One region of the Methylobacterium sp. E-046 genome, then DNA from elsewhere that is predicted to be linked to it. Evidence: riboswitches for the same ligand, from Rfam matches in the RefSeq annotation. Region 1 holds a riboswitch; each other region holds the start of a gene.
What was found. Region 1 has a riboswitch for cobalamin ahead of MKK82_RS07605 (CbtB-domain containing protein). Riboswitches for the same ligand answer to the same signal wherever they lie in the genome.
Positions count from the first base shown of each region.

Region 2: linked by a shared signal. The riboswitch ahead of MKK82_RS17250 (TonB-dependent receptor) and the one ahead of MKK82_RS07605 (CbtB-domain containing protein) in region 1 are both predicted to bind cobalamin.
Region 3: linked by a shared signal. The riboswitch ahead of MKK82_RS19535 (TonB-dependent receptor) and the one ahead of MKK82_RS07605 (CbtB-domain containing protein) in region 1 are both predicted to bind cobalamin.

Region 1 is NZ_JAKSYP010000090.1:70,602-74,581, reverse strand. It holds gene cobN (cobaltochelatase subunit CobN) at 1-27, opposite strand, end outside; gene cobW (cobalamin biosynthesis protein CobW) at 75-1,109, opposite strand; gene MKK82_RS07615 (DUF1636 family protein) at 1,106-1,507, opposite strand; gene MKK82_RS07610 (CbtA family protein) at 1,500-2,255, opposite strand; gene MKK82_RS07605 (CbtB-domain containing protein) at 2,272-2,454, opposite strand; cobalamin riboswitch at 2,490-2,685, opposite strand; gene MKK82_RS07600 (S10 family peptidase) at 2,880-3,980, opposite strand, start outside.
Region 2 is NZ_JAKSYP010000176.1:68,458-72,437, forward strand. It holds gene MKK82_RS17250 (TonB-dependent receptor) at 1-1,327, opposite strand, end outside; cobalamin riboswitch at 1,607-1,800, opposite strand; gene MKK82_RS17255 (RluA family pseudouridine synthase) at 2,393-3,823, shown strand; gene MKK82_RS17260 (alpha/beta fold hydrolase) at 3,790-3,980, opposite strand, start outside.
Region 3 is NZ_JAKSYP010000183.1:254,765-258,744, forward strand. It holds gene MKK82_RS19520 (hypothetical protein) at 1-652, shown strand, start outside; gene MKK82_RS19525 (DNA cytosine methyltransferase) at 660-1,910, shown strand; gene MKK82_RS19530 (very short patch repair endonuclease) at 1,884-2,315, opposite strand; cobalamin riboswitch at 2,670-2,863, shown strand; gene MKK82_RS19535 (TonB-dependent receptor) at 3,105-3,980, shown strand, end outside.

The DNA of each region.
Region 1 (3,980 bases):
GACCGAGTCGATGCGCACGAGATGCATCGCGGCGGCCTCTCAGGGTGAGTTCGAACGGGCGCGCGCGCCGGACGTCATCCCGCGAGCGCCGCGGCGACCGCGTCCCGGTCGAAGCCCTTCAGGCCGATCACCACGAGCGTTCCGTCGCGGGGCTCGCCCGGCCGCCAGGGCCGGTCGAAATGGTGGGCGACCCGGCGTCCGACACCCTGCACCACCAGGCGCATCGCCTTGCCCTCGACCTCGGCGAAACCCTTGATGCGCAGCACGCCGTCCGTCTCGGCCGCCTTCTCGACCCGGGCCGCGAGGTCGCCGGCGGTGACCGCCGGCCGGACCGGCAACGCCACGGTCTCGAAGTCGTCGTGGTCGTGGTCCTCGTCCGCGCCGTGATGCGAGGGGCGGGCGTCGAGATCGTCCTCGGCCGCCGCGCCGAGGCCCAGCAGCACGCGCGGGTCGATGACGCCGTTCTCGGTCTCCACCACCTTCACGGCGCGCGGCAGCTGCTTCTCCACCTCGGCTCGGACCCGGGCGCGGGTCGCGGCATCGATCAGGTCGGCCTTGTTGAGCACCACCAGATCGGCGCAGAGGAGCTGGTCCTCGAACACCTCCTCCAGCGGATTGTCGTGATCCACCGACTGATCGGCCGCTCGCTGGGCGGCCAGGGCCTCCGGATCCTCCGCGAAGGCCCCCGAGGCCACCGCCGGGCCGTCCACCACGGCGACGACCCCGTCCACGGTCACCCGCGAGCGGATCGCCGGCCACTGGAACGCCTGGACGAGGGGCTTGGGCAGGGCGAGACCGGACGTCTCGATCAGGATGTGCTCCGGCGGCTCGGCGCGGGCGAGCAGCGTCTCCAGGGCGGGCACGAAGTCGTCCGCCACCGTGCAGCAGATGCAGCCGTTCGGCAGCTCGACGATGGAATCCTCCGTGCAGCCCTCGACGCCGCAGGTGGCCAGGAACGACTTGTCGAAGCCGACATCGCCGAACTCGTTGACCAGGATGGCGAGGCGACGGCCCTTCGCGTTCTCGACGACGTGGCGCACGAGGGTCGTCTTGCCGGCCCCCAGGAAGCCCGTGACGATGGTGCAGGGGATCTTGGACACGATGGTCATTCGGCGGCCTCCAGGGTGCCGGCCGGAAGCGGGCGAGGTTCGGGGAAGGGTGGGATGCGGGCGACCACGCCCTTGCGGAACTCGGCCGGCCGGTTGCGCCAGGGCACGATGCCGTCCGAGGTCGTCGCGTAGGCGGCTACCCCGGCCAGGATGGTCTCGGCCGAGAGGGCCGGGTCCATGTCGCCGTACACGTAGGTCCAGCGCTCGGCCGAGGCCACGGCCACGGTGCAGGGGCGCTTGCAGACCGACAGACACTCCACGGGCTCGATCCGCAGGTGCGGATCAGCGCCGGCCCGGGCCCGCAGCGCATCGAGGAGGCGGCTCCCGGCGCGGGGTCCGTCCGGGTCGTCGCCCTCGCGGCGGCAGGTCGTGCAGACGTACAGGACGGTCTCAGGCACGGGCCGCACCCCGCGCCGCGTCGCGCGCCAAAGCGTGCCACGCCCAGCCGAATCCCAGGCCGATCATCACCCAGAGCACGAAGCCGATCGCCAGGGATCGCGACGCGAACTGCGCGGCGAGAGCCGCAGGAAGCTCGGAGGTCCCGGCCGGGGCCTGCGGCGCGCCGACCATGTGGGGGATGATCATCAGGATGAGGCCACCCAGGATGGCGATGAACGAGCGGCGGATCGCGATCAGGTAGAGGCCCATTCCAGTTGCCGCCGCGGTCATCACCCACCATGCCTGGCGGGCCGCCAGGGGGGCCGCCTCGCTGCCGGGCAGTTCCGGCGGCAGGCCGAGACCCGGTGCCAGAGCGACGCTGGCGAAGCCCGCGATCGCGAAGGCGAGGCAGGTCCGCGCCGTCGGCTCGCGCCCGCAGGCGAGCATCACCGCGCCGAGCAACAGGGCGTAGCCGACCCCTCCGACCAGGGTCGCGAGTGCGGTGAACGCCATCCGCGGCAGACCGGCACCGGGCTGCCATTCCGGGGCGGCGCGATCCGGCCCGGCCTTATCGGCATCGGAATGATCGTGACCGGAATGAGCCAGCACGATCGGCAACGTCTTGGCTGCCTGATGCGAGGGCTCCGCCCGCTCGTAGCGCTCGGCCGCGAGGATCAGCGGCAAGGTCAGCGTGAGTTCGAGGCCCGTCACGACGATGGCCGCGATGAAGCCGGCAGCCAGCGCCGCCGACAGAAGCCGGATGATCATCCCTTGTGTCAGGGCGTCAGTGGCAGGGGAAGTTCTGGGTGTGCCGGAAGTCGTGCGCCGCGTTGTGGAGCGCGATCGCCGGCGAGAAGCCCGCCATGAACAGCAGGCCGAGGCCGAGGAACGCCGCGAGTGCCACGGCGACGGGTCGCTCGGCCGAGCGGGTGCCGAGTGCGGCGGGGGCGAGGGTCGAAGTGGTCATCAGCGTGTCTCTCCAGCCGCCCCACCGGCGGCATTGCGGGATCCTGGCGTGACGGCAGGTCTCCTGGCTCGCGGCTCTGCGCGCCGGCCGCCTTCCCGGATCGCTCCGGTGGCTCTCTGGCAGGCACTCGCCGCTCACAGTTGCGGGGGCAGCCGCGGATTTGAGGCTTACGCCCCTCACCGCATTCCCTTTTCACCCCGTCGCCGGGGCACCGTCACGGGCCCTTTGTAGACGCTACGGCGTCCCCGCACAACGGATCGGCGGCCGGTGGGATCCGAATCTCGTCGCCATCCTCCGAGCGGCGCCGCCCGACCCGCGATCCTGCCGCGCGGGATGCGGGTCGGGTGAGACTTTCGGCTGTCGTGCGGAGGCGGCGGCGCGTCGAACGGCCTGCTCGCGGAACGGCCCTTCCCGGCGGGTCCGGCCTAGTGCCGCTCCGCCGGGGCTTGCCAGGGGACTTGCGAAGGGGCTTGCGAAGGCGCTTCCGAGGACCCGACATCGCGCGCCTTCACGGCCTCGGAGAAGAGACGCTCGACATCCGTCCTGAACGCCGCCCGCGAATCGGGGCGGGTGTAGAACATGTGCCCGCCCGGATAGACCGCGAGGCTCAGGCGACCCGCCGCGTAGGCGGGGACCTGCGCCAGCAGAAGCTTCGAGGCGTAGTAGGGCGTCACGAGGTCGGTGAAGCCGTGCACCACGAGGACCCGCAGCCGACCGTCCAGGGCGAGGGCTCCCTTCAGGTTGGACAGCACCTCCGGGGCTTGCCGGCCGGAGCCCCAGCTCCAGCCGCGGTTCACGGCTGAGTTGAGCAGCTCGTAGCGCACGTTGGGCACGGGCCATTTCAGCGTGCGTGCGTAGAGGTCGATCATGGCGCTGGTCAGCGGAGCCTGGAGCGCCGTGAGTTGCGGGTCCTCGAAGCTCGACTGCGCGGCATCCGGGTTCGGATCCCAGCCGGTGATCCCGGTATCATAGGCGCTGGTCACCCTCCCGTCGGCGCGGTCGACCTCGCGCTGGACGCTGCGGGTCGTGAGCCGCGCCGCCTGGGCGCGCACCAGGGCGGCGTCGAGGCCGACGAGGGGCGCGACCCTGTCGGTCATCCGCGCGACGGCCTGTGCGTCACTCGGACCTTTCAGCAGATCCGCGAAGTAGGGGCCCGACGCGTAGGACTCCGCGTCCGCCAGCAGGGCCGGCGTCGGCACTTGGCCGGTCCGCTCCAGCGCTCCGGCGGCGAGGGAGGGCAGCTTCAGCACGTAGCCCCAGGGATTGGCGCGGGGCGTTTCCAGCCAGCCGAAATCCAGCACCGGCGACAGCAGCACCAGCCCGGACAGGCCGACGCCGACATCCTCCTGCAGTTTCTCGGCGATCAGCGGACCCCGGAAGCCGCCGTAGCTCTCGCCGACGAAGAATTTCGGGCTCGCCATGCGGTCGTTGACGCGCAGGTAGCGTGCGATGACCGCCGCGAGCGTCGACGCGTCGGACTCGATCGACCAGTAGGCCTTGCCGTTGCCGTCGGCCGCGCGGCTGTA
Region 2 (3,980 bases), on a different contig from region 1:
CCTCCGCGAAGACCGAGGCCTGGCTCGTCTGCGTTGCGTAGGCAGGCCGCGCCCGGCCGTTCTGCGGGAAGACGCCCGGATCGTAGCCTACGAGGGGCACGCTGGTGGTCTGGTCAAAGTAGAAGTTGTTGGTGTGCCGGAAGTCGATGTGGTTCACGTCGAACCCGGCCACGAACTGGTTGGGCAGGCCGAACAGGCTGCCCCGGAACGTCGCGTCGAGCCGATCCCCGACCTGCTCCTGGCTGTGGTAGATCTCCAGGTAGTCGCCCCGGTTCACGAGTCCGGTGCCGCGGTTGTAGCTGTACTGCTCGACGTCGAGCCAGTGGCGCCGGCTGGTGAGCCGGTAGGCGGTGTTGCGGATCGTCATGTCGGCCGAGGGGGACCATTCGGTCTTGATCTGGGTCCAGTTGTCGGCCCAGGTGATCTTCGCGTCGCGGACGTTGTAGTTGTTGAACCGGATCAGATCCGGGATCCGTCCCTCGACCAGCGGCGTGCCCCAGTAGCGGGCGGGCTCCTGGTAGCCGAGATCGTGGCTCAGGGTGATGGCGAGGTTCGGGCTCGGCTGGAACAGGAGGGCGGCCGAGACCGCGAGGTTGCGAAAATCGCCCTCCGGCCGGATCCAACCGTCGGCGCGGTTGCCGCTGACGTTGAGGCGATACGCGAAGGTGTCGCCGAACTCGGCTTGCCCGATCGGACTGCCGGAATCGAGGGCGAGGCGCGCGACGCCGTCGGTGCCCACCACCGCGCGGGCGGTGTTGATCGGAACGAAGACCGGCTTCTTCGGGACCACGTTGATGACGCCGCCGATGGCGCCGTCGCCGTAGAGCACCGAGGACGGCCCGCGCAGCACCTCGATTCGCTCGACGTTCCACGTGTCGAACGGGAAGGTCACGGTGTTGGCGCCGACGTAGAAGCGCGTGCCGTCGTAGAGCTGCTGGATCGAGTTCGGGCCAGCGAAGCCGCGGGACGTGAACGCGCCGTTGCCGTTGCCGGGCGCCGCGATGGTGGTGATGCCGGTGGCGTCCTGGGTCACAGCGTCGGCGATCGTGTCCTGGCCGCGCAGCCGCGCGGTCTCGCCGGACACGATATCGAGGCTGGCCGGGGTCTCCAGCGGCGTCAGGCCGACACGGCTCGCAGTCCGGTCGGGCGTGCGCAGGTTGAGGCCGTTCGGCGGAAGGCGGCTCGGATCGCCGCCTGCACCCGCGACGGACAGTTCATCCAAGGTGACGGTCTCCTGAGCGGCGGTCGGACTGGCGAGGAGCGCGAGGAGAAAGCCGCAGAGCGGCGCCGTCCCGGTGAGTCTGGGGCGATGGGGCGATGAAGGCATGAGGGAAGCGGTCCGTGCGCGGCGCGCGCCGGCCCCCAAGTCTAAAAGCAGTGTAATAACATTGCAATTCAACGTCCACTCGGTGACGGCGCCGAAACGCGTGCGCGGCGGCCCGATGTCGGATTCGGGGAGTTCGAGAGGACGGAGACGGACATCGGGAACGGTGTCGCGGGCGCGCTTGCTGTGGCACGTCACCGCGAACGAGGCCTCGGCGACCGCCTCCCCTCGGGATTGACGGTGCCTCGACACCCGCCAGGACACCCCGCCCGGCGCGTTTCGCGTGTGACCACGGCTGACGGCAGGTCTCCTGGCTCGCGGGTCGCCGCCCTCGCACCGTCTTCCCGGGGTGACCCAGTGACGTGGTGGTGAAGGGCTCGCCGCTTACAGTTGCGGGGGCAGCCGCGGCTTCGGGGCGAACCCCTCACCGCGTTCCCTTTTGATCCCCAAGGGGAACCGTCGGCCGACAGCTTGGCCGTAGCGCGCCTGGGCGTCAACCGCGTGTCCGAAGGTTGCCGTGAATCGACGCGGGCGGTGCTCCGTTGCGGCTCCGGCGGGGACGCGGTGATCGGTTCGAAATATGGGTTGGAGCCCCTCTTGCGGGGATCCGCTTGGAGGCCCGAGCCTGCCCCGGCGCTACAATAGCTTGTCGGTGGCCGAGATCCGTGCCGATGACGGACAGCCCAAGGTTTTCCGGCTCCTCGGGAGCAGCGTCGCGTTCGCCGTAAGCGCCCGGAACGGCCTGATCCACGCGTTTTCAGGGGAACTCGGCATCAGGGTCTCGGTCTTCGGCGGCCCGCGCGTGGGGCGAATGACGTCGCGTACGAGGGGCTGGTCGGGCACGAGGTCCTCTTCCTGTTCCCGGTCGCCCTGCCGGCCGGTCGGCTCGACGGACAGGATCGCTTCGTTGGGACTCTGAGCCCTGATGGGCCCGCGTGGAGGGCCGCCTTTGCCGCTGCGCGCGGGCGATGCTACAGCCGGTCGATCCCATCGGTCCGGACGTCCGCGACGCCGCGGCCCATGCGCGCGGACGCCCCGTCCGCAGCGGAGACGGGTGCCGGCGGAAACATGACGACACGACCTCCCAAAAGCGGCGGGCCGAGGGGGCGCAAGCCTCAGGCCGGCAAATCCAACGCAGGTCCGTTCAAGGCCGGCAAGTTCGGCGCCGGCAACGGCTACGCCGACGGCCGCGCCCGCACGGGCCCCCGCACCAGCGCCCGGGATGCCGCCGAGCGCGCCGCCCGCAACCGCGGCGACGATGCCGGGGCGCGCGACCCGTGGGGGGCCGGCCAGGCACCGGCGGCCGCTGCACCGGCGCGGCCCCCGAAGGCGCGCACCGCGCCGGCGTCGACACGCCGGGACGCGCCTCCGCCCCGCCGTACGGCCGCGCCCGCACCAGGCCGGCCCCCGGCCAAGCGCGCGGAGGCCTCGGCCCCCGCGCCGGCGCCCGCAGCCGCCCCGACACGCCGCGAGCAGCGCGCCGCCGCCTCCGCGACCCTCGCGTCCGGGGTACAGACTTTGACGGTGGAGCCGGACGAGGCCGGGATGCGGATCGACCGCTTCCTCACGGCCCGCTTCCCGCTCCTGCCCTTCACCCGCGTGCAAACCATCGTGCGCAAGGGTGAGTTGCGGGTCGACGGCAAGCGCGCCAAGCCGAACGACCGGCTGGAGCCGGGCATGAGCGTGCGCGTGCCGCCGCTGCGCCTTGAGCAGCCCACCGAGCGCCCGCGCAGCGCCGCCCGCGAGCAGGACGACGCGGAGTTCATCCGCTCGCTGATCCTCTACGAGGACGCGGACATGATGATCCTCAACAAGCCCTTCGGACTCGCGGTCCAGGGCGGGTCGGGGACGGTCCGGCACGTGGACGGCCTGCTCGCCGCGCTCACCAGCCCGGACGGCCAGAAGCCCCGCCTCGTTCACCGGCTGGACAAGGATACCGCCGGCTGCCTGATCGTCGCCAAGACCCGGCTCGCCGCGGCGACGCTGGCCAAGAGCTTCCGGTCCCGGGCGGCGCGGAAGATCTACTGGGCGCTGACCGCCGGCGTGCCGCGGGTGCGTCAGGGCCGCGTCTCCACCTACCTCGCCAAGGAGGAGCCCACCGACGCCGACGCGCGGATGCGCGTCGCCAAGCACGGCGACGAGGGTGCCAGCCACGCGCTGACCTACTACGCGATGGTCGACCAGGCCGCCCAGAAGCTGTCCTGGCTATCCTTCAAGCCGGTGACCGGCCGCACGCACCAGCTGCGCGCCCATGCGGCCCATATCGGCCACCCGATCGTCGGCGATCCCAAATATTTCTCCGTCGAGAACTGGGAGCTGCCGGGGGGTATCCAGAACCGGCTCCACCTGCTCGCCCGGCGGATCGTCATCCCGCACCCACGCACCGGCAAGCCCGTGGACGTGAGCGCGCCGCTGCCGCCCCACATGGCCCAGAGCTGGAACCTCCTCGGCTTCGATGCCGGCCGCTATGACCCGATCGTCGAGGCGCCGGAGGCCTGATCCAGGAGCCACGGCACGATTGCGTCGGCCAGGGCCTCGGGCGCCTCCAGGGGCAGCATGTGGCCCGATCCGTCGATCACCGTGATCGTGGCGCCCGAAATGCCGTCGCGAAGCTCCCGTCCCTCGTCGAGGCCGCGCAGGGCGTCCTGCGCCGCCA
Region 3 (3,980 bases), on a different contig from region 1:
CAATCTCGTTCGCTTCGAGCGCAGCGCCCACGGCTTGGCGCAAGGCGACCGTGAGTTGCTCGCGGAGCGTCACGAGCTGTTCTCGGAGGCCCCGTTGCCGGGCGAGCCGCCGGCAGCGGCCGAGATGGCTGCGCTGCACCCGCTTGCTGCGGAGTTCGAGCTGGCGCCCGATCAGATCCTAGAGCTGATCGCGGGCGCTCGCCGGCTCAAGATGGCAGTGCGCGGCTGGGTCGCGGAAGAGAAGCTACGCGACAGGCTAGCCGCCACCGTGGGTGTCACCGATTGCGAGCGGTTGGACGAGGAGGGAGGGCCTGATCTCAGGCTGCGCTGGCAGGGCGGCCCGCCTCTCACGATCGAGTGCAAGAACGTCCTTCGCAAGCGGAACGCTGCGGGCCTTGCGCGCATCGACTTCCAGCGAACGCGGGCCTCCAAGGCCGACCCCTGTTCGCGCTACTACACCCCAGGCGACTTCGACGTGGTGGCGGGCTGCCTCCACGCCGTGGAGGAGCGATGGGTCTTCCGTTACGTCCTGCCTCGACAACTCCCCGGGCACGCGAGATGCCCAGGACGGATTGGTAGCAATGTTGTGGTAGATACGCTGTGGAGCGATGATCCCGGCCCCGTGTTCGAGGCCGCCTACGGCAGAGTATGAGTGGCCGATGAGGACGCCTGTCGCGATCAGCCTGTTCAGCGGTGCCGGCGGCCTGGACCACGGGTTCGAGGCGGCCGGGTTCCGGATCGCGGCTGCGCTCGAAGTCGACCCCTGCTGCGCCGAGACCCTACGTGCGAGCCGGCCGTGGCCGGTGATCGAGCGGGACATCGCGGAGGTGCCTACAAGCGAGCTTCTTCGCGTCGCGGGCATCAAGATCGGACAGGCCGACGCCCTGATTGGGGGGCCGCCGTGCCAGCCGTTCAGCAAGGCCGGCTTCTGGGCGACTGGACAGGCGCGGCGTCTCGATGATCCGCGTGCTTCGACGCTTGGGCAGTATTTGCGGGTGCTCGCTGAGGCTCAGCCTCGCACCTTCCTCCTGGAGAACGTGGAAGGTCTCGGCTTCCGAGGCAAGGACGAGGGGCTGAAACTCATCACCGAGGCGCTGGCCTCTATCAATGCCGCCACCGGCTCCCGCTACTCGGCGTCCATGGCCGTGCTCAACGCCGCCGATTACGGCGTCCCGCAGCTAAGGCGGCGGCTCTTCATCGTGGGGGCTCGCAATGGCAGCAAGCTGCACTTCCCAGCGCCTACGCATGCCGATCCGACATCCCTCGATTGGGCCACCAATGGTCAACGGTGGCGAACGACATGGGACGCGCTCCACGACCTGCCTAACGACGACGATCCGGCATTGCAGATGAGGGGCAAATGGGCGGCTCTGATGCCCTCCATCCCTGAAGGTCAGAACTATCTCTGGCACACCGCGCGGGGAGGGGGCGAGCCGCTATTCGGGTGGAGGCGCCGGTACTGGTCCTTCCTTCTCAAGCTTGCCAAGGATCAGCCGTCCTGGACGCTCGCGGCGCAGCCCGGACCGGCGACCGGGCCTTTTCACTGGTCCGGCCGCAGGCTCTCGGCCCGCGAGATGGCTCGCCTTCAGACCTTCCCAGACGATGTGCTGATCACCGGCTCGCTCGCAGACGCCCAGCGACAGCTAGGCAACGCGGTGCCATCGCTACTGGCGGAGACTATTGCCCGGGCGATGCGCGAGCAGCTTCTGCGTCTTGCCGTGGAGACCGAAGAGCCAAGGCTGTCGGTGCGGGCGGCATCCGTGCCCACGCCTCCTCCGGCACGTGTCGCGAAGGTCCCGAAGGCCTATCATGCCCTGCGCGGCCAGCATGAAGCGCATCCGGGCACCGGCTTGGGCTACGGGGTGGCAGCTCGACTGCGAAGCTCAGGCAAGCTGATCGCAGCCGAATAGGAACGAGCTGAGCCGGGCGCGCGTGCTCTCGGGGTCTCGCAGCTCGCACTCCCACAGCACTAAAACGCGCCAGCCAAGAGCTTCGAGAGCCGAAATGGCATGCGCGTCTCGCTCGACATTTCGCGCAAGCTTGGGATGCCAGTAGGCCGATCGGGATCGAGGCAGGTTGGCATGTCGGCATCCCTGGTGCTGGTGCCAGAAGCAGCCATGCACCTGGATGGCCGCCCGATGGCGCGGCAGCACGATGTCCGGCGTGCCCGGAAGGTCCCGCCGATGCAGCCGGAAGCGGTACCCCATGCTGTGCAGGAGGCGGCGGACGATCAACTCGGGCTTGGTGTCCCGGCCCTTGTTGGCACGCATCACTTTTCGGGCGGCATCGGACGCGCCCTCGAATGTCTGGCTCAAGGCTGTGTCTCCCGGAGAAAGCCGGTCACTTCGACTATGTAGCCGAGGGTCTCGGTCATTCTCCTGCAACGAAGGCCCCCAGCCTGCCCGCGGTACAACGACCATCTCGTCTCCGCGGCGCGCCGTATCGATCAGCTCCGCGAGGTTGGCGCCCCGATTGGAGCTGGTTCACGCTGTTCCTGAAGGCAGATAGAAGCGGCAGCGTTCCGATAGGCCTCGAGGAATAGAGCTATTAGGCGGGGACGTGACCGCTCCGATTGGGTAAGCGCTGTGGAACAGCGCAGCCGGAATGCAGCCCAGAAGGCACACCTCACAAGAAGATGTCTCGTCGCGTTGACGAGGCATGAATTAATCACCTAGCGTAGCCGTGACGGTTCCCCTCGGGGATCAAAAGGGAACGCGGTGAAGGGCTTGCCCCGATGCCGCGGCTGCCCCCGCAACTGTGAGCGGCGAGCCCTTCACCACCACGTCACTGGGTCATCCCGGGAAGACGGTGCGAGGGCGACGACCCGCGAGCCAGGAGACCTGCCGTCAGCCGTGGTCACACGCGAACCGCGCCGGGCGGGGTGTCCTGGGGGGTGTCGAGACGGCCGTGCACTCACGCGGTCGGCGAGACTTCATTCGCGGTGACGTGCCACTGCCGTCGCCCGAGGTCCCGTGCCCTTCTGTCCCACCGCCCGAACGCTCTCGACCCTGTCGGGCGTGGGCCTCGCCGCCCTTGCGTCAGCTGCCGTAGCCCAGGACCGCTCCGCGCCGAGTGCGGCGATCACTGAGACGACGCTAGAGGAGATCTCGGTCACCTCCGAGACCGCCGCAGCTGCATCCCCCCAAGTCGGTCCGGCCGCCAGCGCGGGTTACGTAGGCGGCGTGACCGGCATCGGCGGGATCAGCACACCTGTGGCCTCCGCCAGTTCCGGCGTGATCACAGGCGCTCAGCTCAACAGCCGCCCGGTGACCCGGCCTGGCGAGGTGCTGGAAGCGGTGCCGGGCCTGATCGTCACGCAGCACTCCGGTGAGGGGAAGGCCAATCAGTTCTTCCTGCGCGGCTTCAACCTCGACCACGGCACCGACTTGGCCCTGTTCCTTGACGGCATGCCGCTCAACATGCGCACCAATGCCCATGCCCAGGGCTACGCCGACATCAACTTCCTGATCCCGGAACTCGTCGGCGCAGTGGAGTTCCACAAGGGGCCGTACTTCGTGCGCGACGGCGACTTCGCCTCGGCGGGCTCGGTGCGGATCGACTACCTCGACACGACCGCCAAGAACCTCGCCCTGACCTCGATCGGCTCGTTCGGCTACAAGCGGGCCCTGTCGATCACGACCGTGCCGCTCGGGGAAGGCAACCTCCTCCTGGCAGGCGAAGCCCAGGTCTACGATGGGCCCTGGGTGGTTCCGGACGCCCTGCGCAAGATCAACGGGGTCGCGCGCTACAGTCAGGGCACGCCGCTGGACGGCTTCTCGGTCACCGGCATGGCCTATGCGGCCCGCTGGACGGCCACCAACCAGATCCCCGAGCGGGCAGTCACCGAGGGGCTGATCGGCCGCTACGGTACGATCAACCCGACCGACGGCGGGGACACGTCGCGGTTCTCGCTCTCAGGCAAGTTCAGCGCGACAGACGGGACCGGCGTGACGCGAGCATCGGCCTACGTGATCCGGTCA